One region of the Streptomyces canarius genome, then DNA from elsewhere that is predicted to be linked to it. Evidence: riboswitches for the same ligand, from Rfam matches in the RefSeq annotation. Region 1 holds a riboswitch; the other holds the start of a gene.
What was found. A riboswitch is a leader RNA that binds a small molecule or an ion and turns the genes downstream of it on or off. The one in region 1 is predicted to bind cyclic di-AMP.

Region 1 (3,537 bases):
GAGGCCGCCCAGCGGGCCGTCCTGCCGGAGCCGGACGAACGGATCGGCGGCTACGAGATCGCCGCCTGCTACGAGGCGGCACGGCAGGACGCGTTCATCGGCGGCGACCTGTACGCGGTGCAGGACAGTACGTACGGCGTCCGGCTGGTCGTCGGGGACGTGCGCGGCAAGGGCATGGGCGCGGTCGCCGCGGTGGCCGTGGTGATCGGCGCGTTCCGGGAGGCGGCCGAGCAGGAGGCCACGCTGGAGGCGGTCGCCGAGCGGCTGGAGCGGGCGCTGGCCCGCGAGGGCACCCGGCGCGACGGGATCGACGCCTTCGAGGGGTTCACCACCGCGGTCCTCGCCGAACTCCCGCACGGCGACGGCGCCGTACGGATCGTCAACCGCGGCCATCCGCCGCCGCTGCTGCTGCACGCCGACGGCACCCTGCGCACCCTGGTCCCCGCCGAGCCCGCGCTGCCGCTCGGCATGGGCGACCTCGGCCTGTGGCCGGACCGGGCCACCGAGACCGCCTTCCCGAGCGGCGCGACCCTGCTGTTCCACACCGACGGCCTGTCCGAGGCGCGGGACGCCCACGGCCGGTTCTACGACCCCGAACGACGCCTCGCGGGGCGCACCTTCGCCGGCCCGGCCGCGCTGGTCGGCCGGCTCGCCGAGGAGGTGCGCCGGCATTCCGGGGGCGGCATGACCGACGACATGGCGCTGCTCGCCGTACGACGGCCCGCGACGTCACCGACGGTCACCGGGCAAGCGCCCTGCGCATAACATCTGAGTCACCATCAAACCCGAAAGTGACTGCTGAACGGGGCCGACGCCCGGTCAACTCGCCCGTTTTGGCGGAGTAGTGGCCGATAACTCCGCCGGTAAAGACGTGAATGATCAAGCTGAACGGCTTGGAAAGTGACTGGCAGGTCTATTAACGTTCGATAACGCAGCGCGGTCGTCCCAGCCGTCACAAGAGGCGGCTCCGTGCGCACGCGCCGAATCCCGCAAGGGAGCCGGGGAACCACCACCCTGGGGTGAATCACGCGGATGCCGCCGTGAACTCACGGAGTCCACGACCGGTATACGCGCGTAGGAGACCTTCCTGCTCCGAACCCGTCAGCTAACCCGGTAGGCGAAAGGAAGGAAAGGAGTACGCCCGCGTGGCGTCCAACCGGCCTGCCCCAGAAGCCCCGTTCATACCGGCACAGCGCGAGCCCGAGACCTTCGGGTACGGCGCCTACCAGGCCGAGGAGGGCCCCTGGGAGGAGTGGAACCCCACTGAGGAGTCCGTCGCCCCGGTACGCGGCCGGCACCGCGTCGCCAAGCAGCGCGGCGGCTTCGCGCGCAGCTCCACCGTCCTCGGCGTCGGCGTCATGGCCGCGGTCGGCGCGGGCGGCATGGCCAGCGCCAACACCGGCAAGCCGCCGGTCTCCATCTCCCTGCCGGACCTGCCCTCGGTCGGCTCCCTCTTCGGCGACGACTCCGCCGACCACCAGCCGGCCCAGGCCGCCACGGCCACGCTGAGCACCGTCGGCGTGACCACGGCCGCCGGCGAGGACGGCGCCGACGCGGGCGAGGCGCTGCGCAACCGGATCATGGCCCAGGCCGAGCAGCAGCAGGGCCAGGCCGAGAGCAAGGCCACCGCCGCCGCGGTCGCCGCGGCCGAGAAGCAGAGCGCCGATGCCGCCGCCCAGGCCGAGAAGGAGGCCGCCGCCAAGGCCGCCGCGGCCAAGGAGAAGGCGGAGGCCGCCGCCGAGAAGAAGGCCGAGGAGGAGCGGCTGGCGAAGCTGGCCGAGCAGTACACGCTGCCCACCTCCTCCTACACGATCACCTCGACCTTCGGCCAGGCCGGCGGGATGTGGTCCTCCGGCCACCACACCGGTCTCGACTTCGCCGCCCCCACCGGCACTCTGATCAAGGCCGTGCACAGCGGCACGATCACCGAGGCGGGCTGGGCCGGCTCCTACGGCTACCGCACGATCCTCACCCTGGACGACGGCACCGAGCTGTGGTTCTGCCACCAGTCCTCGATCAGCGTCTCCGTCGGCCAGAAGGTGACCACCGGCGAGGTCATCGGCCGCGTCGGCGCGACCGGCAACGTCACCGGCCCGCACGTCCACATGGAGGTCCACCCCGGCGGCCAGCCCACCGGCATCGACCCGATGGCGTGGCTGCGCGACAAGGGCCTCACCCCCTGACAACCCCGTCCCGCGCGGGAACCCCCGGGGGAACTTGGCGGGAACTCGGCCCCGGCGGTGGGATGCGATCACCCACCGCCGGTGTTGACATGACGTATGACGTCACTTCGTAAACTCGGCTCTTCCGATCTAGAGGTCTTCCCGCTCTCCCTCGGCGGCAACGTCTTCGGCTGGACCGCCGACGAACAGACCTCCTTCGCCGTCCTCGACGCCTACACCGCGGCGGGCGGCAATTTCATCGACACCGCCGACTCCTACTCCGCCTGGATCGAGGGCAACCAGGGCGGCGAGTCGGAGACGATCATCGGCAAGTGGGTCAAGGCCCGCGGCAACCGCTCCGAGGTCGTCATCGCCACCAAGGTCAGCCAGCACCCCGAGTACCAGGGCCTGTCCGCCGCCAACATCAAGGCCGCCGCCGACGCCTCCCTGCGCCGCCTGGGCACCGACCACATCGACCTCTACTACACCCACTTCGACAAGCCCGAGGTGCCGGTCGAGGAGATCATCGGCGCGCTGGACGAACTGGTGAAGGCCGGAAAGGTGCGGCACATCGCCGCCTCCAACATCAGCCCCGAGCGGCTGCGGGCCTCCCTCGACTTCTCCGACCGCGAGGGCCTCGCCCGCTACGTCGCCGTCCAGCCGCACTACAACCTGGTCTCCCGGGACACCTACGAGGGCCCGTTGCAGGACCTCGTCGCCCGCGAGGGCCTGTCCGCCGTCCCGTACTTCTCCCTCGCCTCGGGCTTCCTCACCGGCAAGTACCGGCCCGGCAAGACCGTCGACAGCGCCCGCGCCGAAGGAGCGCAGAAGCACGCGGAGTCCGAGCGCGGCCAGAAGGTCCTCGCGGCCCTGGACGAGATCGCCGCGGCCCACGAGGCCCCGGTCGCCACGGTCGCCCTGGCCTGGCTCGCCGCCCAGCCCACGGTCACGGCCCCGATCGCCTCGGCGAGGACGGTGGAACAGCTCCCGGCGCTGCTGGGGGTGGCGGAGTTGAAGCTGACGGAGGCTGAGGTGGCCCGCCTGACGGAGGCGTCCGCCTAGCCCGTCCCACCGCGACGGCGCGGCCCGGCGGTGCCGGAGGACCCCGTCAGCCCCCGCGACTACGTCCGGTACGGGTTGTACGCGGGGTACGGCACCGCCGGATACCCGTACGGCGCCGCCGCTCCCCAGTAGCCGGGCGCCGGAACGGACGCCCTGCTCGCGTACTCCAACGCGGGCCGGGCCACACCCCTGCGCTCCCACAGCTCGTCCAGCAGCTCACGCTCCCGGACGACGAAGTCGGGCCCGGCCTTCCCGTTCCGCCCCCGGTGCCGCAGGAACGCCAGCGAGGTCGCGCACGCCTCGTACCGGGCCA
Region 2 (3,537 bases), on a different contig from region 1:
CGAGCCGAGCGCGGCGGCTGCGGCGCCCGCGTCGAGGACGTGGTCCCCGAGCCGGACGCCGATCCTCCGCTCCGTGCTGCCGGAGGGCGAGAACACGCCGTAGGGGAGGTTGCGCGGACCGAAGGGGTCACCCTCGGGGACGTCGAAGGGGGGCATGGGGTGCTGCCTCACTCTCATCCGGGCCATGCATGGCACTGCGTTCCATGTGGTCGGGCCACACGTTACGGCCGAGCCGCGCGTCTTGGGCAGTGCCTCACCAGGTGCTCGAAAGGTTGGAGGAAGAGGAAGAGGGCGGCAGCCCCCTGCTCGGGTTCGCTTCGCGGCACCCGGTCCCACACCGGCCGCGGCTCACGGTTGCGCACCGCCCATCGCGCCGTCCGCGGCGAGCGGTTGGGCGGGGGCGGTACGTAAGTGCGGGCAATGAGCGGTGAGTCGGCGGAGCGTGTTGTCCGTATTCTCTGATCATGGCACCCACCCCGGCATATGCACTGATCGCCACTGACCTGGACGGGACGCTGCTGCGCGGCGACGACACCGTCTCGGACCGGTCCCTCGCCGCGCTCGCGCGGGTGGCGCGGGCCGGCGCCCGGCACCTGGTGGTGACGGGTCGCCCGGCCCCGCGGGTGCGACCGCTGCTCGCGGACCTCGGCCGCGCCGGGCTCGCGGTGTGCGGGCAGGGGGCCCAGGTCTACGACGCGGCGACCGACCGTCTGCTGTGGTCGGTCCGGCTGGACCGGGAGCTGGCCGAGACGGCGCTCGGCAAGATCGAGGCGGAGGTGGGGCAGGTCTACGCGGCGGTCGACCAGGACGGCGTGGACGGGCTCACGCTCATCGAGCCCGGCTACCGGATGCCCCACCCGACGCTGCCCGCGGTGCGGGTCGGCCGGCGGGACGACCTGTGGTGCGCGCCCATCAGCAAGGTGCTGCTGCGGCACGCCACGCTGTCCGACGACGAGTTGGCGGCCGTGGCCCGAGCGGCGGTGGGCTCGCTCGCGACGGTCACCATGTCGGGGCCGGGCACGGTGGAGCTCCAGCCGTGCGGGGTGACGAAGGCGACCGGGCTGGCGCTGGCCGCCGAGCGGCTGGGGATCGCCGCCGAACGGGCCATCGCCTTCGGTGACATGCCCAACGACATCCCGATGTTCGAATGGGCCGGGCGCGGTGTGGCCATGGCCAACGCCCATCCGGAACTCAAGGCGGTGGCCGACGAGGTCACCCTGTCGAACGAGGACGACGGCATCGCCGTCGTCCTCGAAGGACTCTTCCCGGCCGGCTGACCGGGATGTCAGGGGCGCCCGGCCCGGCCGCCGGTGCCGGTCAGTACGCGCCGAACACGTTGTCGATGGACCCGTACCGCGCGGCCGCGTAGTTGCAGGCGGCGGTGATGTTGGCGACCGGGTCGTAGATGTCGAAGGACGTTCCGGCCACGTGGTACGCGTTGAACGTCGGGTCGATGACCTGGAGCAGGCCCTTGGAGGGGATGCCCTTGGCGGCGTTGGAGTCCCAGAGGTTGATGGCCTTCGGGTTGCCCGAGGACTCGCGGATGATGTTGCGGTAGATGCCGTTGTAGGTGCCCGGGATGTGCTTCTCGGCCATGATCGCCAGCGACTGGCGGATCCAGCCGTCGAGGTTGTCCGGGTAGCCGGCGGGGGTGCTGGCCGTCGTGGTGGTGGCCGTGCTGGGGGCCGCGGAGGCGCTGGCCGCGCCGATGAGCGGCAGGGCGAGGACGGCGGCACCGGTGCCGACGGCGGTGAGCGCGCGGACGAGGCGGCTGTTCCGGGTACGGCGGGGCTGGGCGACAGCAGACATGGGGGCGTTCCTCTCCGGCGCCTGCGAGGTGAGCTGTCGGGTTCGGGCGGGGAGGTGCCCGGCCGTGCTCCTGACGGAGGCATGGCTTCACCCCTAGCCGTCCCGGCGCGGCGTGTGCCGTTCCGGACCGGCGGCTTGCCTGGGTCCCCCGCTCCTGCCGTACGAATGAGTTCGTCGATGGGTATGCGGGCGGCGGCAGGATTCGGCGTCCGCCCGACGGCCCGGAACGTATGCGAGAGCACATGTCGGGAACAAGGGCCGGATTCATACAACGTGCGGTTTGACCTTGATCGACAGTGTATGGGGTGCTTGATCCTTTGCGGTTGCCAATCCTCAACTCGCCGACAGGGCAAGGAGTCATGGCGGCCGGGCCGAGGGGGAGGGTCGGCCGGGCGCGTGACCCAACTCACGAAATAGCAAACAGTTTCAATTCGGACATGACGGATTAGGGGGATTCGCACCTGAAGTCGGGGAGATGGTGGAACCCGGCATGCGGGGAGCGTCGTTGCCGAGGTGCGGGCACAGTGTCCGGATTACTCTTATATGGATAAAAATCCGCTCACACTGTGTGATCAAAACCATGCCGGTCATGATCCGGTATCGCCCGGGCTGGACCGGTGGGCGCTATCGGTGATCGAAAGAGGACCGGATACGCTGACTTGAGTGAGGGCAGCGACCTATCGACAAACCGTGTAATCGCCAGCAGACACCAGCAGACAGGAGACCCCTCGTGACCGTCGTCGGGCCGTTCGGGCTGAGCGTGCGGGACCAGGCTCTGGAAGCCGATGTCCAGGCCGGATTGGCGGCTGTCGAGGAAGGCTTGCTCGAAGCCACCAAGAGCGAGGTCCCGTTCATCACGGGGGCCGCGCAGCACCTCGTGCGGGCGGGCGGGAAGCGGTTCCGGCCACTCCTCGTGATGCTCGCCGCCCAGTTCGGCGACCCCTACGCGCCGGGCGTGGTGCCCTCGGCCGTCGTCGTGGAGCTGACCCATCTGGCCACGCTGTACCACGACGACGTCATGGACGAGGCGGCCGTACGGCGTGGCGTGGACAGCGCCAACACGCGCTGGGGCAACTCCGTCGCGGTCCTCACCGGCGACTTCCTCTTCGCCCGCGCCTCCCAGATCCTTGCCGACCTCGGCCCCGAGGCGGTCCGGGTACAGGCACTCGCGTTCGAACGGCTCGTCACCGGCCAGATCCTGGAGACCGCGGGTCCCTCGGACGGCCGAGACCCGGTCGAGCACTATCTGGACGTGCTCGCCGGCAAGACGGGCTCCCTGGTGGCGGTGTCGTGCCGGTTCGGCGCGATGATGTCCGGCGCGGACGAGACGGTCGTCGACGTCCTCACCCAGTACGGCGAACGGCTCGGCGTCGCCTTCCAGCTCGCGGACGACGTCCTGGACATCGCCTCCGACTCCCACGAGTCCGGCAAGACCCCGGGCACCGACCTGCGCGAGGGCATCCCCACCCTGCCGGTGCTCCGGCTGCGCGAGCGGGCCGCCCGGCTGGGGCTGCCCGAGGACGTCGCGCTGTGCGAGCTGCTGGACTCCGACCTCAGCGACGACGCCCGGCACGCCCGGGCGCTGGCCGCGCTGCGCGCGCACCCCGCGCTGGAGCAGGCCCGCCGGGACACCGTGCGGTACGCGGAGGAGGCGCGGGCCGCGCTCGCCCCGCTGCACGAGTGCGATGCCAAGGCGGCGCTGATCGAGCTGTGCGACGCGGTCGTGCA

Region 2: it holds a riboswitch for cyclic di-AMP, as region 1 does, so the genes downstream of both, IE294_RS14675 (transglycosylase SLT domain-containing protein) here and IE294_RS27990 (M23 family metallopeptidase) in region 1, are expected to answer to the same signal.

The regions. Positions count from the first base shown of each region.
Region 1 covers NZ_BMVN01000023.1:20,440-23,976, reverse strand. Annotated here, with positions in the region: gene IE294_RS27995 (PP2C family protein-serine/threonine phosphatase) at 1-765, shown strand, start outside; cyclic di-AMP (ydaO/yuaA leader) riboswitch at 969-1,135, shown strand; gene IE294_RS27990 (M23 family metallopeptidase) at 1,146-2,183, shown strand; gene IE294_RS27985 (aldo/keto reductase) at 2,280-3,224, shown strand; gene IE294_RS27980 (PrsW family intramembrane metalloprotease) at 3,284-3,537, opposite strand, start outside.
Region 2 covers NZ_BMVN01000008.1:216,981-220,517, reverse strand. Annotated here, with positions in the region: gene fahA (fumarylacetoacetase) at 1-156, opposite strand, end outside; gene IE294_RS14680 (HAD family hydrolase) at 465-1,277, shown strand; gene IE294_RS14675 (transglycosylase SLT domain-containing protein) at 1,318-1,809, opposite strand; cyclic di-AMP (ydaO/yuaA leader) riboswitch at 1,815-1,996, opposite strand; gene IE294_RS14670 (polyprenyl synthetase family protein) at 2,540-3,537, shown strand, end outside.